Regions from separate parts of the Dactylosporangium sp. NBC_01737 genome, predicted to be linked through region 3. Evidence: riboswitches for the same ligand, from Rfam matches in the RefSeq annotation. Region 3 holds a riboswitch; each other region holds the start of a gene.

What was found. A riboswitch is a leader RNA that binds a small molecule or an ion and turns the genes downstream of it on or off. The one in region 3 is predicted to bind cobalamin.
Region 1: linked by a shared signal. The riboswitch ahead of OHA72_RS39875 (ribonucleoside-diphosphate reductase subunit alpha) and the one ahead of cobN (cobaltochelatase subunit CobN) in region 3 are both predicted to bind cobalamin.
Region 2: linked by a shared signal. The riboswitch ahead of bluB (5,6-dimethylbenzimidazole synthase) and the one ahead of cobN (cobaltochelatase subunit CobN) in region 3 are both predicted to bind cobalamin.

Annotation. Positions count from the first base shown of each region.
Region 1 is NZ_CP109153.1:8,773,330-8,782,697, forward strand. Features, by position in the region: gene OHA72_RS39855 (hypothetical protein) at 1-437, opposite strand, end outside; gene OHA72_RS39860 (PadR family transcriptional regulator) at 434-778, opposite strand; gene OHA72_RS39865 (PadR family transcriptional regulator) at 897-1,256, shown strand; gene OHA72_RS39870 (permease prefix domain 1-containing protein) at 1,253-2,620, shown strand; cobalamin riboswitch at 2,737-2,959, shown strand; gene OHA72_RS39875 (ribonucleoside-diphosphate reductase subunit alpha) at 3,154-5,463, shown strand; gene OHA72_RS39880 (ribonucleotide-diphosphate reductase subunit beta) at 5,454-6,458, shown strand; gene OHA72_RS39885 (sensor histidine kinase) at 6,539-7,432, shown strand; gene OHA72_RS39890 (response regulator transcription factor) at 7,429-8,130, shown strand; gene OHA72_RS39895 (ABC transporter substrate-binding protein) at 8,310-9,368, shown strand, end outside.
Region 2 is NZ_CP109153.1:12,615,525-12,624,892, forward strand. Features, by position in the region: gene OHA72_RS58095 (tetratricopeptide repeat protein) at 1-880, opposite strand, end outside; gene OHA72_RS58100 (hypothetical protein) at 908-2,080, opposite strand; gene OHA72_RS58105 (hypothetical protein) at 2,176-2,316, opposite strand; gene bluB (5,6-dimethylbenzimidazole synthase) at 2,429-3,049, opposite strand; cobalamin riboswitch at 3,090-3,294, opposite strand; gene OHA72_RS58115 (metallophosphoesterase) at 3,305-4,024, opposite strand; gene OHA72_RS58120 (MBL fold metallo-hydrolase) at 4,034-4,774, opposite strand; gene OHA72_RS58125 (GlxA family transcriptional regulator) at 4,846-5,799, shown strand; gene OHA72_RS58130 (Uma2 family endonuclease) at 5,937-6,455, shown strand; gene OHA72_RS58135 (quinone oxidoreductase family protein) at 6,448-7,401, opposite strand; gene OHA72_RS58140 (dienelactone hydrolase family protein) at 7,412-8,077, opposite strand; gene OHA72_RS58145 (beta-class carbonic anhydrase) at 8,137-8,637, opposite strand; gene OHA72_RS58150 (HAD family hydrolase) at 8,823-9,368, shown strand; gene OHA72_RS58155 (HAD family hydrolase) at 9,317-9,368, shown strand, end outside.
Region 3 is NZ_CP109153.1:12,860,702-12,870,069, reverse strand. Features, by position in the region: gene OHA72_RS59395 (discoidin domain-containing protein) at 1-1,982, shown strand, start outside; gene OHA72_RS59390 (NAD-dependent epimerase/dehydratase family protein) at 1,979-2,815, shown strand; gene OHA72_RS59385 (ThuA domain-containing protein) at 2,812-3,429, shown strand; gene OHA72_RS59380 (Gfo/Idh/MocA family protein) at 3,414-4,511, shown strand; gene cobN (cobaltochelatase subunit CobN) at 4,524-8,078, opposite strand; cobalamin riboswitch at 8,118-8,303, opposite strand; gene OHA72_RS59370 (ferredoxin-like domain-containing protein) at 8,349-9,368, shown strand, end outside.

The sequences.
Region 1 (9,368 bases), 4.1 Mb from region 3:
GTGCTGCCCTCGTCGCCCGGCGCCGTGCGGACGCCGAGCCAGTCCAGGTCCAGCGGGTCGCCGGGGTCGACCACGGGTGCCTGCGCGGGCTGCCCGAAGACCACCTGCGCGGTCGCGGCGCTCGCCGCCGCGGACGGCATCGTGCTCGACGCCTGCCAGCCGAGCCAGCCTGCCGCGGCGGCGGCACCGATCCCCATGAGCAGCGCCACGACGGTGGCGAGGACCGCGGCGGCCGCTCCGGGCGGCGGCAGGAACCGCGCCCGGGCACCGCCCGCGAGCAGATCGACGGCATCCCACGCCGTTGGGCGGCGCCGGTCGGGAGGGGCCGCGTCGAGCAGCGTCGTGAGGATCTCCGTGCCCTTGTCCCGCCGGAACCGGCGCGGGTACGCGAGGAGCAGCCACCGGTAGGCGCGCTCCAGCCTCGGGTTGTCGTTCATGACGCGCCGCCGGGCGCGAAGGCGAACCCGCCGGCCTCGTGGGTGCGCAGGCGGGCCGCGGCCATCGACGCGGCCGCGCGCATCCGCACCACCTCGGCGCCGAGCGCGGCGGACCCGGCGTCGGTCAGCCGGTAGTAGCGGCGCAGCCGGCCCTGCAGCGCCTCCTCGCGGTCCACGGCAAGGAGGCCCTCGGTGGTGAGCCGGTCCAGGGCCGCATACAGCGTGCCGGCCCGCAGCATCACCCGCTCCCCGGACAGCCGGGCCACCGTCTGCATGATCCCGTAGCCGTGCTGGGGTCGCTCGGCGAGGGCGGTCAGGATGTAGAACGTCGGCTCGTGCATCGCCATGCCGCCACTATACCGGCCATCGGTATATGCAATCCATAGGTACTTCAGTCGATCATTGCGGAGCTTGATACCTAGAAGTACTATGCATCGTACTTCTAGGGGTGTGATGTCCGTGAAGGTTGCCAAGGACCTGGTGGCCGCGTCGGCCACGCCGCTCGTGCTCGGCATCCTCGCCGAGGGCGAGAGCTATGGGTACGCCATCCTCAAGCGCATCAACGAGCTCTCCGGCGGCGAACTGGACTGGACCGAAGGCCTGCTCTATCCGCTGCTGCACCGCCTCGAGCGGCTCGGCCACGTCGAGTCGACCTGGCACGCGGTGGCGGGGGAGCGGCGCCGCAAGTATTACCGCGTCACCGACCAGGGGCTCGCCGAGCTCGCCGAGCAGCGCCGCCAGTGGGACACGGTCGTCGACACGCTCAAGGAGATCTGGCGCGCCCCCTTCACCGGCATCCCATTGGAGGGCCCGTCATGACGACACCGGACGAGGGCCTCGAGGCGCAGATCGGGCAATGGCGGCAATACGTGCAACGCCGCCGCGAGCTGCAGACGCCCGACGCCGACGAGCTCGAGGACCACCTGCGCGGCTCCGTCGACGAGCTCGTCGCCGCCGGCCTCAGCGAGGACGAGGCGTTCCTCGTCGCGGTCAAGCGCATGGGCAGCCTCGACGAGCTGTCCCGCGAGTTCGCCCGGGAGCACTCCGAGCGGCTGTGGAAGCAGCTGGTCCTCACCGGCGAGCCCGGCACCCCCGCCGCCGACACCCGCTCCCGGCGCACCCTGTGGGTGATGATCGGCTGCGCCGCCGGCGCCGCCGCGACGTTCAAGGTGCCGGAGCTGTTCGGCATGGACCTCGACGACGACGGCGTGTTCTACGCGACCAACATCGCCCTGTTCACCCTGCCGTGGCTGGCCGGGTTCCTCGCCTGGCGCCGGCGGGCGTCGCGCCCGCTGATTGCGGTCGTCGCCACGCTGTTCGTGCTCGGTGCCGTCGCCGCCAACGTCTATCCGCTCGGCGGGGACTCGCAGTCGCTGGTCATCACCGCCATCCACCTGCCCATCGCGCTGTGGCTGGTGGTCGGCCTGGCGTATGTCGCCGACGACTGGCGCTCCACCCGCCGACACATGGACTTCATCCGCTTCACCGGCGAGGTGTTCGTCTACTTCGTCCTCATCGCCCTCGGCGGCGGCGTCCTCACCGCGTTCATGTTCGGCACGTTCGAGGCCATCGGCGTGCAGCCCGAGACGTTCGTCAGCCATTGGCTGATCCCGTGCGGCGCCATGGCGACGGTCGTCGTCGCCGGTTGGCTGGTGGAGGCCAAGCAGAGCGTGGTGGAGAACATCGCCCCCGTCCTGACCCGCCTGTTCACCCCGCTGTTCACGGCGGTGCTGCTCGCGTTCCTCATCGCCGTCGGCGTCACCGCCTCCCGCATCGACGTCGAGCGCGAGGCCCTGATCCTGTTCGACCTGCTGCTGGTCGTGGTCCTGGGCCTGCTGCTGTACTCCATCTCCGCCCGCGACCCCCTCGCCCCGCCCGGCGGCTTCGACAAGCTCCAGCTCGCCTTGGTGCTCAGTGCCCTCGCCATCGACTTCCTGGTGCTCATCGAGATCACCGGCCGCGTGACGGAGTTCGGCACCACCCCCAACAAGGCCGCCGCCCTCGGCGAAAACGTGATCCTGCTGGTCAACCTGGCCGGCTCGGCACTGCTCCTGCTGCGTTTCATCCGCCGCCAGGGCAGGTTCGCCGCCCTGGAGCTGTGGCAGACCCGCCACCTGCCGGTCTACGCCGCCTGGGCGTGGATCGTCGTGCTCGCCTTCCCGCCGCTGTTCGACTTCGCCTGACCGCCAACCCGTGACCACGGGACGATCCTGGCCGCCGGCGACCCCCGGCGGCCGGTGATCGTGATGCGACACGCCGGCACGACATGTGGTGTGCGTGTTCCCGGTTGCCACCAGATATAGTCCGTGGCGCAGCTGGTTCGGCCGGGTATCCAGTCCGGTCGAGGCAAGAGGGAACCCGGTGCGAGACCGGGACTGCCCCGCAGCGGTGAGCAGGAACGAAAGCCGTCGAGTGAACACTGGGCCATCCGGGCCTGGGAAGTGACGGCCGGTAGGAGGTTCGCGGCGAGCGCCGTGACCGTGCCCGCGAGTCCGAAGACCTGCCAGCAGCGCCGCACGCCGGAGGACCGGGTGCGGCGGTCCGAGGCCGCGTGGGACGGCCGACGGCTGTGACGTGCCCGGACCGCCAGGCGAGCCGTGCCGTCCCCGCCTGCGTGTCCCGCGTTCGCCTCTTTCCGGAGACGAGCAAGAGGAGCACCAGGGTGACACTCACGCAGACGACCGCGCAGGATGCGCCGGTCCAGCGACGGGCGCAGATGCAGGTCCGCAAGCGCAACGGCGCGGCCGAGCCGGTCGACGTGAACAAGATCGTGCGGGCGGTCGGGCGGTGGGCGGACGACCTCGACGACGTCGACCCGCTGCGGGTGGCGACGAAGACCATCAGCGGCCTGTACGACGGCGCGACCACCGCGGAACTGGACCGGCTGTCGATCCAGACGGCGGCGGACATGATCGGTGAGGAGCCGCAGTACTCGCGGCTCGCGGCGCGGCTGCTGGCGGCGTACCTCGACAAGGAGGTCCGCGGGCAGGGCATCGCGTCGTTCAGCCAGGCGATCCGGGTCGGGCACGCCGAGGGGCTGATCGGCGCCGGGACCGCGCAGTTCGTGGCGGTCAACGCGCGCAAGCTCGACGACGCCGTCGACCTCACCGCGGACCTGCGGTTCGAGTACTTCGGGCTGCGCACCGTCGCCGACCGGTACCTGCTGCGGCACCCTTCGACGCGGCTGGTGGTGGAGACGCCGCAGTACTGGCTGCTGCGGGTCGCGTGCGGGCTGTCGACCACCCCCGCCGAGGCGATCGGGTTCTACCGGCTGATGTCGTCGCTGGCGTACCTGCCGAGCTCGCCGACCCTGTTCAACTCCGGCACGGCACACACGCAGATGTCGTCGTGCTTCCTCGTCGACTCGCCGCGTGACGAGCTCGACTCGATCTACGACCGGTACGCGCAGGTGGCGAAGCTGTCGAAGTTCGCGGGCGGGATCGGCATCTCGTGGTCGCGGGTACGGTCGCGGGGCGCGCTGATCCGGGGCACCAACGGCCTGTCCAACGGCATCGTGCCGTGGCTGCGCACCCTCGACGCGTCCGTGGCCGCCGTGAACCAGGGCGGGCGGCGCAAGGGCGCGGCCTGCGTGTACCTGGAGCCGTGGCACCCGGACGTCGAGGAGTTCCTGGAACTGCGGGACAACACCGGCGAGGACGCGCGGCGCACCCACAACCTCAACCTCGCCAACTGGATCCCCGACGAGTTCATGCGCCGCGTCGAGGCCGACGCGGACTGGTCGCTCATCGACCCGGCCGGGGCGCCGGAGCTGCCCGACCTGTACGGGGCGGCCTTCGACGAGGCGTACCGCGCAGCGGAGCAGGAGGGGAAGGCGGTGCGGACCGTCAAGGCCCGCGACCTGTTCGGCAGGATGATGCGCACCCTGGCGCAGACCGGCAACGGCTGGATGACGTTCAAGGACCCGTCGAACCGGCTCAGCAACCAGACCGGCACGCCCGGCGAGGTCGTGCACCTGTCGAACCTGTGCACCGAGATCGTCGAGGTGTCCAGCGACGGCGAGACCGCCGTGTGCAACCTCGGTTCAGTCAACCTCGCCGCGCACCTGACCGGCGACGGCATGGACTGGGAGCGGCTGCGGGCCACGGTCCGCACCGCGGTCACGTTCCTGGACCGGGTCATCGACATCAACTACTACCCGAGCGCGGAGGCGGCGGCGTCCAACCCGCGGTGGCGGCCGGTCGGCCTCGGCGTCATGGGCCTGCAGGACGTGTACTTCGCGCTGCGGCTGCCGTTCGACGCGCCAGAGGCGCGGGAGCTGTCGACGCGCATCGCCGAGGAGATCTACCTGACGGCGCTGGAGTCCTCCGCGGAGCTCGCCGAGCGGCACGGGCCGCACCCGGCGTATCAGCTGACCAGGGCCGCCCGCGGCGACCTGCAACCGGACCTGTGGGGCATCACCCCGGCGCAGGAGTCGCGGTGGGCTGCGGTACGGCAACGCATCGCCCTGCACGGGCTGCGCAACTCGCTGCTCATCGCGATCGCCCCGACGGCCACGATCGCCTCCATCGCCGGCTGCTACGAGTGCATCGAGCCGCAGGTGTCCAACATGTTCAAGCGCGAGACCCTGTCGGGGGAGTTCCTGCAGATCAACACGGCGCTGGTGCGGGAGCTGAAGTCCCGCGGGCTGTGGACGGCGCAGATCCGGGAGGAGATCAAGCGCGCCGACGGGTCCGTGCAGGGCATCGCGGCGCTGCCGGAGCAGACCCGGGCGCTGTTCCGCACCGCGTGGGAGCTGCCGCAGCGGGCGCTGATCGACCTGGCCGCGGCCCGCGGGCCGTACATCGACCAGAGCCAGTCGCTGAACCTGTTCATGAGCGCGCCGAGCATCGGCAAGCTCTCCTCGATGTACCTGTACGCGTGGAAGGCCGGCTTGAAGACCACCTACTACCTGCGGTCCCGCCCCGCGACGAGGATCCAGCAGGCGACGGTGTCGCTGGTGGCGCCCCCCGAAGACGCCGTGGCGTGCTCGCTGGAGAACCCCGAGTCGTGCGAGGCATGCCAGTGAGCCTCTTGGACCCCGGCATGGATCTGACGTTGCGGCCCATGCGCTACCCGCAGTTCTTCGACCGGTTCCGTGACGCCATCAAGAACACGTGGACGGTCGAGGAGGTCGACCTGCACACCGACCTCACCGACCTGGCGAAGCTCACCCCGGCGGAGCGGCACCTCGTGAGCCGGCTCGTCGCGTTCTTCGCCACCGGCGACACGATCGTCGCCAACAACCTCGTCCTCAACCTGTACCAGCACGTCAACTCGCCCGAGGGCCGGCTGTACCTGTCCCGGCAGCTGTTCGAGGAGGCCGTGCACGTCCAGTTCTACCTGAACCTGCTCGACACGTACCTGCCGGACGACACGGCGCGGGCGGAGGCGTTCGCGGCGGTCGAGAACATCCCCTCGATCCGCCGCAAGGCGGAGTTCTGCTTCCACTGGATCGACTCGCTCGGCGAGCTGCGGGAGCTGACGACCCGCGACGACCGGCGGGCGTTCCTGCTCAACCTCATCTGCTTCGCCGCATGCATCGAGGGCCTGTTCTTCTACGGCGCCTTCGCCTACGTGTACTTCCTGCGTTCCCGCGGCCTGCTGCACGGACTCGCGTCCGGCACCAACTGGGTGTTCCGCGACGAGTCGATGTACATGGCGTTCGCGTTCGACGTCATCGCCGTCGTCCGCGCCGAGGAGCCCGGCCTGTTCGACCACGAGCTGGCCGCGCAGGTCCGCGACATGCTGGCCGAGGCCGTCGAGTGCGAGGCGCAGTTCGCCGAGGACCTGCTCGGCCAGGGCGTGTCCGGGCTGTCGACCGCGGACATGCGCCAGTACCTGCAGCACGTCGCCGACCGGCGGCTCGCGCAGCTCGACATCGCACCGCTGTATGGCGCCGCCAACCCGTTCGGGTTCATGGACCTGCAGGACGTGCAGGAGCTGTCGAACTTCTTCGAGCGGCGGGTGTCGGCGTACCAGGTCGGCGTCACCGGCACGGTCACCTTCGACGACGACTTCTGAGCCGTCCGGCGGGGGTGCCGCGCGGCGGTGCCCCCGCCGGGGAGTGGACGTGGCGGCCGCAAGCCGCTTAAGTGGCCGGGGTGCAGTGGATCGTTGCTCGAGCGCTCTGGGTGGCCTGGACCGCCGCGGCCTGCGGTGCCGTGGCGGTGACCGGGCTGGGCATCGCCGGGCGCTGGTCGCCGGCGACGGCGGTGGCCGGGCTGGCCGCCGGCGTCGTGGTGGCCGCGGCCGGCACGCACCAGGTCCTGCGGCTGCAGAGGGCGGAGCTGGCCGGGCTGGCGGAGCAGGTCGAGCGGCGGGCCGAGCAGGTCACCGCGCTCAGCCACGAGCTGCGGACCCCGCTGAGCATGATCAAGGGCGCGGCGGACCTGCTGCTGGAGCGCACCCCGGGTCCGCTGACCACCGCGCAGGAGCGGTTCCTGCTGGTGATCGGCCACCAGTGCACCCATGTCGTCGCCCTGTGTGAGAGCCTGCTGACACAGGCGAAGATCGAGGCGGGCCTGTTCACCCCGCGGCTGGAGCGGGCCGACGTCTCCGTGCTCGCCCGGGACGTGGTCACCGCGATGCGGCCGCTGTGCGCCCAGCGGCAGCAGCGCATCACGCTCGACACGCCGCAGGTGACGCCGCGCATCCCCGCCGATCCGCTGCTGATCTCGCAGGCGCTGACGAACCTCGTGTCCAACGCCAGCCGCTTCACCACCGTCGGCGGCAACGTCGACGTGCGGGTGATGGCGGTGGACACCGGCGTCGCGATCTACGTCACCGACGACGGGGCCGGGATGAGCCGGGAGCAGCGCCAGCAGCTGTTCCGCCGGTTCGCCACCGGCCGGCCCCTCGAGGACGGCACCGGCCTGGGCCTGGTGATCACGAAGACCATCGTGGAGCTGCACGGCGGGTCGATCATGGTCGACACGGCGTCGACCCGCGGCACCACGTTCCTGCTGACACTGCCGTCGAACCAGGGGGCCGCGTGAGCACCGCGCTGATCGTCGACGACGAGCCGCAGATGACGATGATCATCGGGTACGCCCTGGAGACGCAGGGCTTCACGGTGCTGGTCGCGCACGACGGCGCCACCGCCCTGCACCTGCTGCGGTCCCGCGAGGTCGACCTCGTCGTGCTCGACGTGCTCATGCCGGCGATGGACGGGCTGACGCTGTGCGAGCGGATCCGGGCCCGCTCCGACGTGCCGATCATGCTGCTGACCGCCCTGGCCCACCACGACGACGTGATCGCCGGGCTGGAACGCGGCGCCGACGACTACGTCACGAAGCCGTTCCACCCGCGCGAGGTGGCGCTGCGCGCCGCGGCGCTGATCCGCCGCCGCCGCGAGACCGGCACCGTCCTGCGCGTGGGCGAGCTGGTCATCGACCCGACGGCCAGGTCCGCGACGCTCGCCGGCCAGCGCCTCGAACTGCCGTACACGGAGTTCAAGCTGCTGCTGCACCTGGCCACCCACCGCGGCAACCCGCAGTCGTGGCAGGACCTGCTGCGCGCGGTCTGGGGCACCACGGAGATCATCGGCGGCCGGGACGTGGTGAAGTCGACCGTGTACCGGCTGCGGTCCCGGCTGACCGGCGACGGCGACGGCACCACCTACGTGCGGACCATCCGCGGCGCCGGATACGTCATGCCCGACCTGCCACCCCCGGCCGGCAGCCCGGCGCCGTGACCGGTCTCGTGACCGGCACCGTGATCGGCCCTGGGCGCCGGTAACACGGCTGTCACCGAAGCCCACCTCGCTGTCACCGCGGCCATGCCTCCCGCCGCATACGTTGACCACACCCCGCCGGCCCCCGCCCGGCACACCCCCCCGCCGGTGGACACCGGCTGCTCAAGGAGGTCGAGTCGATGGCACCGCCTCAGCACCGACGTGTCAGGGCCGCGCTGGCCCTGCTGGCCGCGGCCGCGCTCGCCGCCGCCGCCGGCTGCGCCCGTTCCGACGCCGGCGACCCGGCGTCCGCCAAGGATTCCGGCAAGGTCGTGGTGGCCTGCGGCGCCACCGAGGAGTGGTGCAACGCGATGACCACCCGGTTCACCAAGGCGACCGGCGTCAAGGCCGAGTTCGTGCGGCTGTCCAGCGGCGAGACCGTCGCCCGGCTGCAGGCCGGCAAGGCCAACCCGGAGTTCGACGTGTGGCACGGCGGCCCCGCCGACGGGTTCGTCGCCGCCGGCGAGCAGGGCCTGCTCGACCCGTACGTCTCCGCCAACGCCAAGGTGATCCCCGACCGGTACAAGGACCCGGCCGGCGTCTGGACCGGCGTGTACGTCGGGGTCCTCGGGTTCTGCAACAACACCAAGATCCTCGCGGAGAAGAAGGTCGCCGCGCCCCAGTCCTGGCAGGACCTGCTGAACCCAGGGCTCGCCAAGGACGTCGGCATCGCCCACCCGTCCACCTCCGGCACCGCGTACACGATGCTGTGGACCCAGACGGCCCTGCACCAGGGCAACGCCGACGCGGCGCTGGAGTACATGAAACGCCTGCACCCCAACGTGCTGCAGTACAGCAAGTCGGGGATCGCCCCGGCGCAGCAGGCCGCCCGCGGTGAGGTCGGCGTCGGCGTCATCTTCTCCCACGACTGCGTGGCCACCCAGGAGCAGGGGTTCAAGGACCTCAGCCTGACCTTCCCGTCGGAGGGCACCGGCTACGAGGTCGGCGGCGTCGCGCTCGTCCACGGCGCGCACAACCCGGTCAGCGCCCGCAAGTACATCGACTGGACGCTGACCCCGGCGGCGCAGGAGATCGGCCCGACGGTCAAGTCGTACCAGGTGCCGACGAACCCCGAGGCGAAGCTGTCGGACAAGACCGTCGACCTGACGAAGGTGAAGCTCGTCGACTACGACGTCGCGGCGGCGGGACGGGCGAAGAAGGACCTGACCAAGCGGTTCGACGCCGAAGTGGCCCAGGCC
Region 2 (9,368 bases), 250 kb from region 3:
TGTGGACGCTCGGTGAGGTCGAGCGGGCGCACGCCTCGTCGTAGAGGGCCATCGCCTCGTCGGCGCGGCCCATCGTGGACAGCGCGATCGTCATCTTCACGGTGGCGAGCCAGCACGCCTCCGGCTGGGTGGTCCAGTCGGCGAGGTCGAGGCAGCGCCGGCCGAGGTCGAGGACCGCGTCGTAGTGCCCGGCGAGGATGCAGTCGCCGAGGGCGTCGCTGAGCGCGGCGACACCGGCGCCGCACGGGTCGCTGCCGTGCTCGCGGTGGTGACAGACGGCGCCGAGCCGCAGCAACGGCTCCCCCAGTGTCAGCAGTTCGTCGGCGCGCCGGTCGTGCAGCAGCGCCCGCTCCGCCGGGTCAAGCGCGGCGTAGGCGGCGAGGAGGACCGGGTCGTCGCTGACGCAGTCGCCGTCCACATAGGACCGCGCCGGGTCGCCGGTCGGCGCGCCGTGCGCTGCGGCACCGTGCACGATGGCGAGCAGGGCGGGGTCGACGCGGCGGGCCAGCAGGGCGAGCCACTCGGCGTCGGTGCGGTCGGCCTCGCCGGCGTGCGTGACGACGAGCGTGCGGGGGCCGAGGTCGGCGAGCACGGCCTGCAGCAGGTCGACGAGCCCGTGTCCGATCTGGACGGTCCGGGCGTACGGGTAGTACCGGGTCCGCGACTCGGGTGACGCCTGTGACGTGAGGGTCTCCCGCTCGCATGTCAGCAGCGTCGCGAGCTCCGGCGCCGCGGCGAGGATCTCGATGTCGTGCGCCCGCACCAGCTCCGGATGGGTGCGCAGCAGGCCGGGGACGATCTGCCGCAGCAGGGTGCCGGCGGCGGTGAACGGGCCCCGCAGGCGCCGATGGGCGTCCACTGTGGACAAGGTTGGTGACATGACGACTCCTCAAGGGCTTGCGCGGGTTCAGGGCTTGCGGGAGCGACGGCGGTCGCGGACGGCGAGCGCGGCGGCGAGGACGAGCTGGCCGGCGGAGGCGACCAGGAAGAGCAGCGCGTCCCAGAACCGGGCCACGGGCACGGCGGGGTCGGTGACGGCGGCGACGGCGGTGCCCAGGAAGTGCCACGCCAGCGGCAGCGCGACGAACACGAGCACGGCGAGCATGGCGGCGTAGCCGATGGCGTACAGGGGTGCGTACCAGCGGGCCACGGCACGGTCGCGCGGATCCCAGCGGGTCTCGTCGGCGAGCCGGTCGGTGCGCCCGAGCAGCCGCCACATCCGGTTGTGCAGCAGTTCACGGGCGGTGGCGTGCAGGTCGACGCAGCCCAGGACGGTGGTGATGAGGTGGTACACGTCGGTGCGCAGGAAGAAGTACAGCTGCGCGAGGATGCCGAGCAGGGACATGAACGCGACGGCGAGGCAGGCGCGGCCCGCGACCGGGATGGTGCCGTCCGGCTGCCGGGTCAGCCACGCCACGACGGTGAGCGCCGAGGCCGTGAGCACGTCGGCGATCACACCGGCGAGGATCGGCAGGTACCGCTGCCGCCGCGGGACGACGACGAGCCCGTCGAGTTTCGTCTCGGCCACGAGAAAGTAGAGCCGGTGGCCCAGGTGCATCGAGGAGTGCAGGCCGAGCCGGCGCCCGGCGAGCATGTGGAACAGCTCGTGCAGCACGACGAACGGCAGCTGCCCGAACAGGATGGTCAGCTCGACGACTAGCAGGTAGTCGGTGAAGAACACGTTGCCGCGGGTGGGCGCGAGCCGCGGGTCGGCGACGCAGGCCGCGACGGCGGCGGCGACGAGCGCGGCGTAGCAGGCCCAGGCGACCGGTGAGAACAGGGCCGCGCCGAGGCGCTGCCAGCGCGGCGGGGCGGCCCGCTCCCCCGCGCCGTCGGGGCTCAGGAAGTCCAGGTCCCGCAGGGTGTCGAGGAACTCGTCGATGTCGACGGGTTCGCCGTAGCGGTCGGTGTACCAGGCGGCGGCGTCCTGCGGCGGGCGGCCTCCGGCGACCTCCCGGAGCAGTGCGGCACCGTCGGGCGGAAACACGCCGTAGGAGTCGCAGTCGGTGCGGCCGACGACGACCCGGTCGCCCTCGTCGAGGTACCGCAGGTCGTGCAGCGCCACTGAACCGGTCGGCATGCCAGATCTCCTCTGCTGGTGGGACCCCGGCCGGGGGTGAGGGTGGGTTGCGCCCCCGGCCGGGTGTCCCGCGGTGTCGGCCTACCGGTGTGTCGTCAGCCCAGGAACTCGGCGCAGCAGCACATGCCGTAGCAGTAGTTGTTGCAGAGCCTGGTCAGCCGCACCGCGCCCGCCTTGCGGACCACGATCTTCTTCATCTCGGTGCTGGTGCCGGTTTCCGTGGTGGCCTGTGCCATTGGGATTCGCCTCCTCAGACGATGGGTGGATCACGTTGCGTAATGAGAATGGCACGCAGCGTAACTATCGTGGAGTCACCCGGATGACACTTCGGCCCTGCCTAGCCGACAGCTACCAGCGGTCGTGATGCAGCGCCTCGACCAGCGGAATCCTGCTACGCCAGCCGTGCCGTTCGAGGTCCGGCACCGCCTCCAGGTGCGTCACCGGGCCGAGGCACAGCCACGCGACGGGGCGGATGCCGTCGGGGATGCCGAGCAGGTCACGGACGAACGGCTCGCGGTAGAACGACACCCAGCCCACGCCGAGACCCTCGGCGGTGGCCGCCAGCCACAGGTTCTGGATGGCGAGGCAGACCGAGTACAGGCCGGCGTCGGCGATCGCGTGCCGGCCGAGCACCGCCGGACCGCCGCGACCGGCGTCGTAGGTGACGACCACGGACAGGGTCGACTCCAGTACACCGTCGATCTTGATGCGGGCGAACGTCCCGGCGGCCGCACCGTCCAGGGTGGCGGCGAACGTGTCCCGCTCCTGCCGCACGTGGTCGTGGAACGCGCCGCGCAGGCCGGGATCACGCACGAGGACGAAGTCCCACGGCTGCGACAGCCCGACGCTGGGCGCCGCGTGGGCCGCGCCGAGCACGCGGTCGAGGACCTCGGCGGGGATCGGCGCCCCGGTGAACTGGCCGCGCACGTCGCGGCGGCGGTGCACGACGTCATACAGGTCGGTGCTCATGTGGGCAGGCTCCCGCTGCTCAGGCCGGCCCCGGCGCGGGGCGGGCGGTGAACGCGAGGCCGGTCTTCGGACTCTCGGATCAACGCCTGACCGTCCGCCTTCCCAGCCCGCAGGCCAGTGACCGCACACGTTGTCGCGCGTGCATGGACGGCAGCTCCCCGATCACCGCGGCGGGCCCGTGCCGGATTCACACCGGCTTCCCGATTCTCCCCGGTCGCCCGGGGCACCTCGCATCAGTTCATGCCGCCGGTGAGCTTAGACGCACAGCCGGAAGTGTGTCGTGAGGCGGCCGTCCCGCAGGAGGTGGAACGCGAGCGCCGGCGGCGCCTCCGGCCGGTCCGGTGGCTCCCAGGGCAGCAGCATCGTGGACTCGACGCCCGGTGCGGCCAGGACCGGCACGCCCGCGAACGTGCTCACCGCGGCGCTGTGGACGTGGCCGCAGAGGACGGCGACCACGTCCGGGTGCCGGCCGAGGACCTCGGCGAGCCGGCCCGCGCCGAGCTGGCGGACCTGGTCCGCGGCGGGCTTGCCGACCGGCACCGGCGGATGGTGGCAGCACACGAACGCGGGCGTGCCGGCGGTCGCCGCGAGGGTGCGGTCGAGCCAGTCGAGGGTGTCGTCGTCCAGCCGGCCCTCGGCATGCCCCGGGACGCTGGAGTCGCACAGCGCGAACACGGTCCCGGCGACGGTCTCGACCCGGTTCACGGGACCGGTCGCCGGCGCCTCGTCGAGGAGTTCGCCACGGAACACGGACCGGTCGTCGTGGTTGCCCGGCAGCGCCAGCACCGGCACGCCGAGCTGCTGGAGCTTGCCGAACAGCGCGTACTCGGCGGCCAGGCCGTGATCGGCGACGTCGCCGGTCACCACGATCGCGTCGAGCGGGCGCTGCAGGCCGCCCAGGTAGGCGACGACCCGATCGAGGCGGTCCGGCGGCTCCGATCCGATGTGGAGGTCGCTGAGGTGGGCGATGAGCACCCCATCCGGTTACCCCAGCAGCGCCGCGCTACCCGCGGCTTCGAACGCGGCGCGCACGTCGTCGGGGCCCTCGGTGAAGTGGGCCCAGCTGTCGACGTGGACGGGCAGGACCGTCTTCGCGCCGAGGAGGCGGGCCGCCTCGAGCATGCCGGCGGCGCCGAGGGTCAGGTCGGCGTCGCCGAGCAGGACGGTGCGGGCCTTGCCGCCGAACAGGATCGCGACGTCGACGGCCGGGAAGCGGTCGGCGATCCGCGCCACGACATCCAGGGAGGCGTTGTCGCCGCTGACGTAGACGGTGGGCAGGTCGTCGCCGTGCAGGACGAAGCCGGTGACCGGGCCGGTGAGGTGCTCGGTGCCGTCGGGGCCGTGCTGCGCGGGCACGGCGGTGACCCGCACGAGGCCGCCGCCACCGGGCCGGGGCAGGTGCACCTCGGTCCACGGCGGCAGGCCGACCGCGGGGCCGCCCAGCCGGGCGGCCGCTGCCGGAGTGCTGAGGATCAGGGGTACCGACGCCGCGAAGGCCCGACCGGAGTGGTCGAGGTTGTCAGGGTGCTGGTCGTGGGACAGCAGCACGACGTCGACGGTGCCGGCGTCCGCCGGGGTGCCGGACGCGGCCGCCGTCTTGGTCAGCACCCGGTTGCCGAGGGGGTAGTCACCGGGCGGGTCGAACGTCGGGTCGGTCATGAACGTGACGCCGCCGACGGTGAACACCGCGGTCGGGCCGCCGAACCGGCGGATCTGGAAGGTCATGCACCCCACTCTCCTGCCTTCCGGCCGCCACCAGGAGTGGCCGGAACGCCATCCCCCGATACGATCAAGCCATGAACCGCGCGCGCACGACAGTCGGGGTGCTCATCGGCGACGGCGCCCCGATGCTGGAGGTCGCGGTCGCGCCGCGGGTGTTCAGCGTCGTCGGCGCCGGCTTTGCGGTGCGCACCGCAGGGGAGCATCCCGGCCCGCTGTCGACGACCGCGGGCATCTCGATCAGCGCCCCGCACGGCCTCGACGACCTCGATGCGGCCGGCGTCGTCATCGTGCCCGGCTGGCGGCCGCCGGGTGGCGCCCCGGTCGCCCCGGGCATCCTCGACCGGCTCCGCCGCGCCCACGACGAGGGTGCCACCGTCGTCGGTCTGTGCCTGGGCGCGTTCGTCCTCGCCGAGGCCGGGCTGCTCGACGGGCGGCGGGCCACCACGCACTGGAAGCACCTGCCCACGTTCGCCGCCAGGTTCCCGGCCGTCGAGGTGGTCGACGACGTGCTCTACGTCGACGAGGGCACGGTCGTGACCAGCGCCGGCAGCGCCGCCGGCCTCGACGCGTGCCTGCACCTGCTGCGCCGCGACCACGGCCCCGACGTGGCCAACACCGCCGCCCGCGCCCTCGTCGTGGCGCCGCAGCGGGCCGGCGGGCAGGCGCAGTTCATCGAGCGCCCGGTCCCCCAACTCCGCGCCGGCGACGCGGTCGGCGACGCGATGCGCCACGCGCTGGAGCGCCTGGAGGACGTCACGCTCGACGTGGATCGCCTGGCCGCGGCGGTACACCTGAGCCGCCGCACGTTCGATCGTCGCTTCCGGGAGACGACGGGCTCCTCGCCGCTGCGGTGGCTGCTGCAGCAGCGGGTGCTGCGCGCCCAGCACGTGCTGTCCACCACGGACCTGGACATCGACGCGGTCGCCCGCGCCTGCGGTTTCACCGACGGCGTCGCCCTGCGCCCGCACTTCCGCCGCCTCGTCGGTGTCCCGCCGCAGTCCTACCGCGCGAGCTTCCGCGCCTCCTGACGCGGGAGCTCCGGGCGCCTTTGCGATTCCACTGACATGGTCTTATGCTCATATTCAATTCGACGCCGGTCAGGCGTCGTTATGCTTCGAGAGTGGACAGGAGGAGCGACATGAGCCCAGCGGCTATCGCTGCCCACATGCCGGCCACCATCAGTCTCGACGACGTCGCAGCCATGGCGGATGCGGATGAGCGCCACCGCTATGAGCTGAGCCGAGAAGGGGTGTTGTCCATCATGCCGCCGGCCGGCCCGGAGCATGCGCTGGTCGTGGCCAGGATCATGCACTGGTTCTTCGCCAACGGATTCGGGGCCGAGCAGGTCACCGCGGACTGCGGCATCGACGTCGGCGGCGGGCGCCAGCCGGACCTGACGGTCTGGGCCAAGGGGATGCCGCCCCGCCCGGCCCGGTCAAGTTACGCGGGCCGTGACGGCCTGCTCCTGGCCATCGAGGTGATGTCATCCGACAGTGAGATCATCGACCGGGTGGTCAAACGCGACGAGTATGCGGCCGCAGGCATCCCCCGCTACTGGATCGTCGAGCGCGACACGGCAACGACCGTGCACGCTCTGACCCTGGTGCACGGCGAGTTCGTGGCGGAGCGCGAGCCCCTGCCCCTCGCCTGGTTTCTCAACGGGCCGGTGCCCGAGCTCAGTTGACGGTGAGGACGAGCTTGCCGGTGGTGCGGCGGGCGAGCAGGTCCTCGTGCGCCCGGCGGGCGTCCTCCAGCGGATAGGCGGGGCCGACCTGCGGGCGCAGGACGCCGGTCGCGGTCAGGTGCAGCAGTTGGGCAAGCGGGCCGTGGAAGGCGTCGGGGCGGGTGAGGACGGGGCGGAGCCAGAAGCCGGCGACCGCGATGCTGCGGGTGGCCAGGTCGGCGGGCTCGACGGGTGGGCGGCCGCCGCGGGAGGCGTCGCCGTAGGTGACGAGGCGGCCGAGCGGGGCGAGGGCCGCCAGGGCGGCGGTGAACGTGGGGCCGCCGGTGGACTCCAGGACGATGTCGACGCCGGCGCCGCCGTTGGCGGCCAGGACGCGGTCGGTGTAGCCGTCGGGGTCGCTGTCCACGGTGGCGTCGGCGCCGAGGGACGCCGCCAGGTCGCGTTTCGCGGGGCTGGAGGCGGCGGCGATGATCCGGCCGGCGCCGAGGTGGCGGGCGAGTTGCACGGCGAGGGTGCCGACGCCGCCGGCGGCCGCGTTGACCACGACCGTGTCGCCGGGGCGCAGGGCGGCGCTGCCGTGCAGCAGGTGCCACGCGGTGAGGCCCTGCACCAGCAGCGCGAGGGCCGGGCCGTCTGCGACGGCGTCCGGCACGTCGACGGTGTCCACTGTGGACACGGCGGCGCGGGCGGCGTAGCCGCCGCCGGCGAAGGTGAGCGCGGCGACCCGGCGGCCGTCCGGGGCGCGGCCGACGACCTCGGTGCCGGGGATGAAGGGCAGGGCCTGGCCGCCGCTGTACGTGCCTGCCGTGCGGGACGTGTCGGCGTAGTTGATCCCGGCCGTGCTCACGTCGACGAGCACCTGCCCGGGGCCTGCAACGGGGTCGGGGACGTCGGCGGGCACGAGGACTTCCGGACCGCCGAAACGGTCGCAGCGGATGGCGCGCATGATCCCAACCCTACGACGTGATCAGCTCCACGATCCGCCGCCAGGCGTCGGTCGCCGGGTCGGGGCGGAACGTGGGCGGGCCGGGCAGCAGAAAGGCGTGCGGCGTGCCGGGGTACACGACGATCTCGTGCCGCACGCCGGCGTCGCGCAGGGCCGCGCCGACGGTGGCGACGTCGGCGGCCGGCACCACGTGGTCGTCGGCGCCGACGAGGAACAGCAACCGGCCGGTGATCGCGGGCGTCAGGGTCACCGTCGGCGCCGGGCGGCTCAGCGCGATCTGCGGGCCGGTGAGCCAGCCCGGGTACAGCACCGCGGTCGCCGCCAGGCCCAGGCGGGCCGCCGCGAGGTAGGCGACGTGCCCGCCCATGCTCAGCCCGACCATGCTGACGCGGGCCGGGTCGCCGCCCAGGACGTCCACCGCCCCGGCGACGTCACGGACCACCTCGTCGCGGTCCAGGGCGTGCAGCAGCTCGAAGCCGCGGGCCCGCCCCGCGTCGTCCTGGGCGAGCTCGATGCCGGGTGCGGTGCGGTGGTACAGGTCGGGCACGGCGACCAGGCAGCCGGCCGCGGCGAGCCGGTCGGCGAACGCACGGACGGGCGCGTCGACGCCGAAGAGCTGATGGCCGACGACGACCCTGTGCCGCGCCGCGCCGGTCGGCGGCCGTGCGATGTACATGCCGGCCACGCTAACGACCAGGGCACGGCGGCGACCAATAGCCGCGTCGATGGCCGCGATCAGTCCTCGGATGGCACCTCGCGGAGCTTGCCGGTGGCGACGTCGTAGACGAAGCCGCGGACGGACTCCTTGCGCGGGATGAACGGGTCGTCGAGGATGCGGCGGACCGACTGGCGCACGTCGTCGTCGAGGTCGGTGAACGCCTCCGCGGACCACGGCGGCTTGATGCCGACCTCGGCCTGGATGCCGGCCTTGAACTCGTCGTCGGTGAAGGTGAGCATGCCGCAGTCGGTGTGGTGGATGAGGACGATCTCGCGGGTGCCGAGCAGTCGCTGGCTGATCGCGAGGCTGCGCAGCTCGTCGGCGGTGATGACGCCGCCGGCGTTGCGGATCACGTGGGCGTCGCCCTCGGCCAGGCCGAGGAGGCCGTAGGGGTTGAGCCGGGCGTCCATGCACGCGACGACGGCGATCTGCTTCGCGGGCGGCAGCGGCAGGTCGCCATTGGTGAAGCCGGCGGCGTAGCGCTCGGCGTTGGAGAGCAGCTCATCGGTGACGGTCATGCCCGTACCATAAACCCATTACTCATATCGGAGTAGTGGTCTACTTGCTCAAACCCGATCCAGCGAGGAGACCCGGTCCAGCGTGGAGAACAGCAGGGTGCGATGGTCAGCGACACCCGCCGATCGTATGCCTATATTTCCCATCGGAAATAGCGTCATAGACGTCACCCGTATGATCCGCACCCGTGACGGTGCAGGGGGTTCTGCTCGACCTGGACGGCACGCTGCTGGACCACGAGGCGGCGGTGACGACGGCGCTGCTGCGGTGGCTTCCCACCGTAGGGGTCGAGCCGGCCGGGCCGGCCCTGGCCCTGTGGCGCACGGTGCAGGAGCGGCACCTGAGGGACTGGCGGGCTGGACGGATCACGTTCCAGCAGCAGCGCCGCCGCCGGGTCCGGGACTTCCTGGTCGCGGTCGACCGGCCCACCGGCGACGACGATCGGCTCGACCTGCTGTTCGCCGGGTTTCTGCGGGGGTACGAGCAGTCCTGGGCGCCTTACACCGACGCCGCACCGGCGCTGGAGGCGTTGCGCCGGGCCGGGCTGCGCACGGCGGTGCTGACCAACGGCATCGAGGAGCAGCAGACCGCCAAGCTGGCCAGGATCGGGCTGCTCGACCGGGCCGGGCCGGGCCGGTCTACACCGCGGAAGCGCTGGGGCTGTTCAAGCCCGACCCGGCCGTGTTCGCCGAGGCGTGCCGGCGGTGGGGCCTGCCACCCGCCGCCGTGGTGA
Region 3 (9,368 bases):
ACAACGGCCCGGTGCTGTTCCGCATCGGCGGCAGCGCCGGCGTCATGGGCGTCACCACGTACTACCCGCGGCAGAGCGCGACCGCTCCGGTGCCCTACAACTTCACGTTCGAGATCCCGGGCAGCGCCTGGGCCGGCGACGAGAACTACATGATGAGCACGGTCTCGGACGTCACCATGCTCAACTCGTACCGGGGCATCGGCATCAGTACCATGCGCGACGAGCGGGGCCGCCCGCCCGGCAACGGCCAGACCCACGAATCGGCGACCGTGCGCAACGTCAAGGGCACGGCGCTGCTGGCAGGCGTCGAGGCCTACAACGGCGCCGACGTCGGCACCTGGGAGAACATCACGCTGAGCAACGCCTACTGGGCCCAGGCCCCGGCGGCGTACCACCCGCCGCGGCGGACCGCGCTGGACGCCTGGACCCGCGCGCACGGCACCGGGTTCATCCTGGGCGACCTGGAATGGGACCAGTTCGCGGACCTGTCCGCGGCGGACTACCACGTCGGCATCCACGTCGTGCCGGGGCTGCGGGCCGAGTTCACCGGCGTCTTCCAGCGGGTGCAGCTGCTGCGCACCGGCACCGCCCTGCTGGTCGACCAGCTCGACTCGCGGTGGGGGCTGTCGCTGGCCGCCAGTCACCTCGAAGGCAGCCAGGCCGCGGTGGTGAACCACGGGGGCGGCTACGTCAAACTCAGCGACACCAGGCTCGTCGGCGCCGTGCAGGGGACGGTGCACCGGCTCGCCGGGACCGTGCCGACCGACGACGCGGCACCCGCCGTCGCCAGGCCCGCGCGTGAGGTCCTCTACGACGTGAGCGGCGCGCCGCGCGGCAACGGCTACATCCCGGCGCAGGACGCGACGGCGGGCATCCAGCGCGCGCTGGACCGGGCCCGGCGTGACGGCGGCGGCGTGGTCTACCTCCCGGCCGGCTGGTACCGCCTCGAAGGGCGCCTCGTCGTCCCGGCCGGCGTCGAGCTGCGCGGTGCGTCCCCGGTGCCGAACCGGGACGAGGACGGGCGCAGCGGCGGCACGGTGCTGCTGTCCTACGCCGGGCGCAACACCGCCGACCCGGACACCGCCCAGGCGGCCGTCACCCTGCGCGGCGACCGGGCCGGGGTCAGCGGCCTGCGCGTCTTCTACCCGGAGAACAACCCGGCGGCGCCGGGCGGCCTGGTCCCGTATCCGTATGCCATCCGCGGTCAGGGCACCGGCACCTACGCGGTCAACATCGGCCTGCCGAACGCGTGGAACGCCATCGACATGGCCACGTACCGCAACGACCGCTTCCTGGTACGCAAGATCAAGGGCACGTTCGTGCGGCACGGCGTCACCGTCGGCAGGAGCGACGGCGGGCGGATCGAGGGCGTGCTCAGCAACGGCAACACGTTCGTGCGGACCGGCTTCCACCTGCCCAACTGGGTCCTGGGCAAGGACCTCTTCCCGCAGGTGATCGACGGCTGGACGCGCAGGTACGCCGACCTGGTCACCGTCGACGGCGCAACCCGGCTGACGGTCGCGAACTCGTTCGGCTACGGCCTGCACAACGGGCTCGTCGTGGCCTCCGGCGACGTGCGGGTCTTCAACCTGGGCACCGACAACCTCGGGACCGACGGCGCCACGGTGAAGGTGGCGGGCGGCACCGTCGCCGTCGTCAACCTCATGCGCTACAACGGCACCACCAGCACGGGACGGGTCAGGCTGTACAACGTGATGGTGATCAACATCGTGGAGCGCGCGGTCACGGCGGTCGCGTCTCCGGACGGCGCCGGCACGGTCGGGCTGCAGGGCAACGAGACCCGGTCCGGCCACTACGAGCCCGGTGGCCAGATCACGGCGTCGGCCAAGGCCGCACCCGGGTTCCGCTTCGTGAACTGGACCTCCGGCGGGACCGAGGTGTCCACCGCCCGGGAGTACCCGTTCACGGTCACCGGCGATCAGGTGCTGACCGCCAACTTCGTCCCGGACCATGCGGCATGACGCTGAAGATCCTGGTCACCGGCGCAGGCGGCATGCTGGGACAGGCGGTGGTCGCGCGGTTGCGCGCCGACGGGCACGGCGTCCGCGCGCACGACCGCACGCCACCGCCGGCCGGCCCCGCCGACGACGTCGTCGTGGGTGACCTCCGCGACCCCGCCGGCCTCGACCGGCTGCTGGCCGGCGTCGACGCCGTGGTGCACGCCGCCGCCATCCCCGCACCGGTGGACGACGACGTGTTCGACAACAACGTCGGCTCGACGTACCGCGTCCTGGAGGCCGCGGGAGCGCTCGGCGTGCACCGGATCGTGTTCGTGTCCAGCCTCTCCGCCGTCGGGCTGGCGTGGTCCGGGCGTGGCGCCGCACCGCTGCGGGTGCCGGTCACCGAGGACCACCCGTACGTCGGCGACGACCCGTACGGGCTGTCCAAACAGGTCGGCGAGCTGGTGACGGCGACGGTCAGCAACCGGTTCGGGATCCCGGCCGTCAGCCTGCGCTTCCCGTTCATCGGCACCGGCGAGCGGCTGCGCCACCACCTCGCGCACGTCCAGGCCGACCTCGCCGGCAGCCGGGGCGGCCTGTGGAGCTGGATCGACACGCGGGACGCCGTGGACGCGGTCGTCGCCGGGCTGACCCGGCGGCTGCACGGCCACGCCGTCGTCAACGTCGCCGCGCCCGACACCGTCGCGCCGGTGCCGACGGCCGAGCTGCTCAGGCGGTACCATCCCGGGACCCTCGTCACCGAGCCAATGAAGGACTTTGCCGTGCCGGTCTCCACCCGCCTGAGCCGCGAACTGCTCGGCTTCGTCCCGGTCCACGCCTGGCGGCAGCCGTGAGCGTCGTCCTGATGGTCCGCGGCGGGTGGGAGGGGCACTCCCCGGTGGCGGTGACCGACCGCTACGCCGGCAAGCTCCGCGACCGGGGGCACGAGGTCGTCACCTCGGAGACGCTCGACACGTATCTCGACGCCGACCTGCTGCGCCGCGCCGACCTGATCGTGCAGTGCTGGACGATGGGCACCATCACCGCCGAGCAGCTCGCCGGGCTGACCGGGGCGGTGCGGGCCGGCACGGGCTTCGGCGGCTGGCACGGCGGGATGATCGACGCGTTCCGCGCCTCCCCGGACTACCAGCGCATGACCGGCGGCCAGTTCGTGCACCACCCGCCGCAGTTCGTGACCTACGACGTCACGCCGGTGTCCGAGCACCCGGTGGTCGCGGGGACGGGCCCGTTCACGGTCCACACCGAGCTGTACACCGTGCACGTCGACCCGGCGATCGAGGTGCATGCGGTCGCCGACGTCGACGGCGTCGCCATGCCGGTGGTGTGGACCACCCGGTTCGGCGCCGGCCGGGTCTTCATCACCACCGTCGGGCACGAGCTGAAGGACCTCGAGGTCCCCGAGCACGACGAGATCATCATGCGGGGGCTGGCATGGGCAACGCGCTGAACGTCGGCATCATCGGCGCCGGGAAGATCAGCGGTGCCTACGCCACGACGTTCGACCGGCTGTCGACCGTGACCCTGACCAGCGTCGCCGACCTCGACGCCGGCCGCGCCGCAACCCTGGCCGCGCAATATCCAGGAGCGCGGGCCGAGACGCCGGACGAGCTGCTCGCCGCCGACGACGTCGACGTGGTGCTGAACCTCACCGTCCCGCAGGCGCACACCGCCGTGACACTGGCCGCCATCGCGTCCGGCAAGCACGTGTACGTCGAGAAGCCGCTCACCGCCACCACCGCCGAGGCGCGCACCGTCCTCGCCGCCGCGGCGCGGGCCGGCCGCGTCGTCGCCTGCGCCCCGGACACCGTGCTCGGCACCGGCGTGCAGACCGCCCGGGCCAGCGTCGCCGCCGGCGACATCGGCACCCCGATCGCCGCGTCGGCGTTCATGGTCACCCCGGGCCACGAGCGCTGGCACCCGGCGCCGGAGTTCTACTACCAGCCGGGCGGCGGCCCCATCCTCGACATGGGCCCGTACTACCTCACGGCCCTGGTGACGCTGCTGGGCCCGGTCCGGCGGGTGACCGGCCTGTCGTTGACGCCGCGCCCGACCCGCACGATCGGCGACGGGCCGCGCGCCGGCACGGTCTTCCCGGTGCACGTCGCCACCCACGTGACCGGCGTGCTCGAACACGCCTCGGGCGCCCTGACGACGCTGATGATGAGCTTCGACGTCTGGGAGGCCAGGCTGCCCCGGATCGAGGTGTACGGCACCGAGGGCACCCTGAGCCTGCCCGACCCGAACGGCTTCGACGGCCCGGTCCGCCTGTTCGCCCCCGGCGGCGACTGGGCCGAGATCCCCGAGCGGGCCGGCTACCGCAACGCCTCCCGCGGCTGCGGCGTCGCCGACCTGGGCCGGGCGCTGCGGACGGGCACACCGCCCCGCGCGAGCGGGGAGCTGGCGTTCCACGTCCTCGACGTCATGGAATGCCTCCTGGCCGCCGCGGGCACCGGCACCGCCGTCGAGGTCGCCAGCACCTGTCAGATCCCCGCCCCGGTCCCGTTCGGCGCCGACCCTGACGACCAGTGACGCGACGGTGCCTTAGTTACCCTCTTCGAGGTCGCCTTCGGTTTCCAGGTACACCTGGCGCAGGGCGTCCAGCGTCGCCTCCTCGGGATGCTCCCAGAGGTTGCGGTCGGCGGCCTCCAGGAGGCGTTCGGTGATGCCGTGCAGGGCCCACGGGTTGGACTCGTCGAGGAACTTGCGGTTCTCGGGGTCGAAGACGTAGGCCTCGGCGAGCTTCTCGTACATCCAGTCCGCGACCACGCCGGCGGTGGCGTCGAAGCCGAACAGGTAGTCGACGGTGGCGGCGAGCTCGAAGGCGCCCTTGTAGCCGTGGCGGCGCATCGCGGCGAGCCAGCGGGGGTTGACCACGCGGGCGCGGAAGACGCGGGCGGTCTCCTCGCTCAGCGTGCGGGTGCGCACGGCGTCGGGGTTGGTGCTGTCGCCGACGTACGCGGCCGGGGCCCGGCCTGTGAGCGCGCGGACGGTGGCGATCATGCCGCCGTGGTACTGGAAGTAGTCGTCGGAGTCGGCGATGTCGTGTTCGCGGGTGTCGGTGTTCTTGACCGCGACGCTGATGCGCTTGTAGGCGCCCTCCATGTCGCCGCGGGCGGGGAGGCCGTCGAGGCCGCGGCCGTAGGCGTAGCCGCCCCAGACGGCGTAGACCTCGGCGAGGTCGGCGTCGTCGCGCCAGTTACGGCTGTCGATGAGGGGCAGGATGCCGGCGCCGTACGCGCCCGGCTTCGAGCCGAAGACGCGCAGCGTGGAGCGCCGGGCGTCGCCGTGCAGCGCGAGGTCCGCGGTGACGTGGGCGCGCACGTAGTTGTCCTCGTCGGACTCCGGCAGGCTCGCGACCAGCTGCACGGCGTCGTCGAGCAGCGCCACGACGTGCGGGAACGCGTCGCGGAAGAAGCCGCTGATGCGCATGGTGACGTCGATGCGGGGGCGGCCCAGCTCCGTGAGGTCGACGGGGGAGAGGTCGACGACCCGGCGGGACGCGTCGTCCCACACGGGGCGGACGCCGAGCAGGGCCAGGGCCTCGGCGATGTCGTCGCCGGCGGTCCGCATGGCGCTGGTGCCCCACATCGACAACCCGACCGACCGCGGCCAGGCACCGTGGTCGGCGCGGTAGCGGGCGAGCAGCGAGTCGGCCATCGCCTGACCGGTCTCCCAGGCGAGCCGGCTCGGGATGGCCTTGGGGTCCACGGAGTAGAAGTTGCGGCCGGTCGGCAGGACGTTGATGAGGCCGCGCAGCGGCGAGCCGCTCGGGCCGGCCGGGACGTAGCCGCCGTCCAGGGCGTGCAGCACCATCGTCAGCTCGTCCGTGGTGCGCGCCAGCCGGGGCACGATCTCCCGTGCCGCGAACTCCAGCACCCGTACCACATCCGGCGAATCCGAAATATCCGAGATGTCGGACGTTGGCCAGCCTCGCGACTCCATCTCGGCGACCAGCGCGCGGGCCTGCGTCTCCGCCTCGTCGACCGACACGCGACCCGAGTCGCCTTCGGTCAGGCCGAGGGCCTCACGCAGACCGGGCAGCGCGGCCACGGTGCCGCCCCACATCTGCCTGGCCCGCAGCATCGCCAGGACCAGGTCGACGCGGGCCTCACCCGACGGCGCCACCCCGAGCACGTGCAGCCCGTCGCGGATCTGCACGTCCTTGATCTCGCACAGCCAGCCGTCGATGTGCAGGATCAGCTCGTCGAAGCCGTCCTCGCCGGGCCGGTCGGCCAGGCCCAGGTCGTGGTCGAGGCGGGCGGCCTGGATCAGCGTCCAGATCTGGGCGCGGATCGCGGGCAGCTTCGCCGGGTCGAGGGCCGCGATCGTCGCGTGCTCGTCGAGGAGTTGCTCGAGGCGGGCGATGTCACCGTAGGAGTCCGCGCGCGCCATCGGCGGGATCAGGTGGTCGACGAGGGTCGCGTGCGCCCGGCGCTTCGCCTGGGTGCCCTCGCCGGGGTCGTTGACCAGGAACGGGTAGATCAGCGGCAGGTTGCCCAGCGCCGCGTCGGCGCCGCAGGACGCGGACAGCCCGACGGTCTTGCCGGGCAGCCATTCGAGGTTGCCGTGCTTGCCGACGTGCACGACCGCGTGCGCGCCGAACTCGTCGGCGAGCCACCGGTACGCGGCCAGGTAGTGGTGGCTGGGCGGCAGGTCGGGGTCGTGGTAGATCGCGACGGGGTTCTCCCCGAACCCGCGCGGCGGCTGCACCATGACCACCACGTTGTCCTCGCGCAGCGCGGCGAGCACGATCTCGCCGTCCGGGTCGCGGGACGTGTCGACGAACAGCTCGCCGGGCGCGGGGCCCCAGTGCCGCTCCATCGAGGCGCGCAGGTCGGCCGGCAGCGTGGCGAACCAGGCCTTGTAGCGGCCGGCGGAGATCCTGATCGGGTTGCCCCGCAGCTGGTCCTCGGTGAGCCAGTTGACATCCTGCCCACCGGCGGCGATGAGCGTGTGCATGAGCGCGTCGCCGTCCTTCGGGAAGCCGTCCGCGCCCTGATACCCCTGTGCGTGCATCGCGTCGAGGAGCCGGACCACGCTCGCGGGCGTGTCGAGGCCGACGGCGTTGCCGATCCGGGCGTGTTTCGTCGGGTATGCGCTGAGCATCACCACGACCTTGCGCTGCGCGGCGGGCAGGTGCCGCAGCCGGGCGTGCCCGACGGCGATCCCGGCGACCCGGCCGGCCCGCTCGGGGTCGGCGACATAGACGGTCAGCCCGTCGGCGTCGACCTCCTTGAACGAGAACGGCACCGTGATGATCCGGCCGTCGAACTCGGGGATCGCGACCTGCGTGGCGGTGTCCAGCGGCGACAGGCCGTCGTCGTTGGCGTCCCAGGTGTCGCGGGCGCTGGTCAGGCACAGCCCCTGCAGGATCGGCACGTCGAGCGCGGCCAGTGCGCCGACGTCCCACGCCTCGTCCTCGCCGCCGGCCTGCGCGTCGGCGGGGCGGGTGCCGCCCGCGGCGAGGACGGTGACGATGAGCGCGTCGGCCTGCCGCAGCGTGTCGAGCAGCTCCGCCGGGGCGGTGCGCAGCGACGACGCGAACACGGGCAGCGCCCGGCCGCCGGCGTCCTCGATCGCCTCGCAGAGCGTCTCCACGAACGCGGTGTTGCCGGCGAGGTGGTGCGCCCGGTAGTAGATGACCGCGACCGTCGGGCCGTCAGCTTTTGCGGGGCGCTCCAGCGGCCCCCAGGTCGGGGTCGTCGCCGGGGGCGCGAACCCGTGCCCGGTCAGCAGGATCGTGTCGGACAGGAAGTTGTGCAGCTCACCCAGGTTGGCCGGGCCGCCCTCGGTGAAGTACTTGTGCGCGTCCGCGGCGACCCCGGCGGGCACCGTCGAGTGCGACATCAGCTCGGCGTCGGGCAGCTGCTCGCCGCCGAGCAGGACCACGGGCAGGGGCAGCCGCAGCAGCGTGTCGAAGCCCTCCTGCCAGTCGCGGTAGCCCCCCAGGAACCGCACGACGACCAGGTCGGCGCCCTCGGCCAGGGCCGGCAGGTCCTCCACGGCGGTGCGGGACGGGTTGGCCAGCCGGAACGCGGCGCCGCTCGCGCGGGCGCTGAGCAGGTCGGTGTCGGACGTCGACAGGAGCAGGATCACGCCAGGGTCCTCCCTCGGGGTCCGCGCCCCAAGTCGGTCGGGAAAGGTCCGGCGTCGGAGAGTCTCCTGGCTCCCGGATCGGCGCTCGCCTCCGGCCTTCCCGGGTGTGTCACCCGGTGGCCGTCGTCGGAGGTCCACTCCCCGGTCACAGTGGCGGGACCGCGCCGGATTGACACCGGCTTCCTCCACACGTCGCCGTACAGCACCGCCAACTCTCCTGGACAGCGCTGTCTTGAGTCAAGCGAGGTGCTGCGCAGTAGTATCCGGCCCGTGCAGGCTGCCAGTGGACGCGACGCTCCGGACCGGTGCCCGGGCGCCGTGCAGGTCCATGCGGCGGCCGACGGTGGCCTGGCCCGGGTCCGGCTGCCCGGCGGCAGGCTGGGCGTGGACGCGCTCGCCGTGCTCCGCCGCGCGGCGCTCGACCTCGGCGACCCGGCGCTGGAGCTGACGTCTCGGGGAAACATCCAGGTCAGGGCGCTGCGGCCGGGTGCGGAGGTGGAGCTGGCCGCGCGGCTGTCCGGCGTGGGGCTGCTGCCGTCGGACACGCACGAGCGGGTCCGCAACATCATCGCCAGCCCGCTCAGCGGCCGCGACGGCCTCGGCGCGCTGGACGTGCGGCCGGTGGTGGCCGCGTACGACGCCCTGCTGTGCGCCGACCCCGCCCTGGCCGCACTTCCCGGCCGGTTCCTGGTCACCGTCGACGACGGGCGCGGCGACGTGACCGCGCTCGGCGGCGACGTGGGCCTGCACGGCGACCGCCTCACCCTGGCCGGCACGATGACGTCCTGCGGCGGGGACGACCCGGCCGACCTGCTGATCCGGGCCACCAGGGCGTTCCTGGCCGAGCGGGCCGAGCAGGGCGGCACGGCGTGGCGCCTGGCGGAGCTGACCGACGGCCCGGCGCGGGTCGCGGCGCGGCTCGGCGCCTCCTGCGGCCTTGGGGCCGTCCACGACGGCGCCGGCCCGGGGCTCGTCCACCGCGGTGCCGGCCCGGGGCTCGTCCACCGCGGCGCCGGCCCGGTGGTCGGGTGGACGCCGCAGACCGGCGGGCTGGCCGCGCTGACCGTCGTCGTCCCCCTCGGGCTGCTCACCCAGGCACAGTCCGCGGCGCTCGTGGAAGCCGCGCCGGGGGAGATCATCGTCACGCCGTGGCGGACCGTCGTCGTGCCGGACGTGTCCGTCGCACAAGCTGGACCCGTCGAGGCACTGTTGACGGCGGCGGGGCTCGGCACCGACCCCGCCTCCCCGTGGGCCGGGGTCACCGCGTGCGCCGGCCGGCCCGGCTGCGCC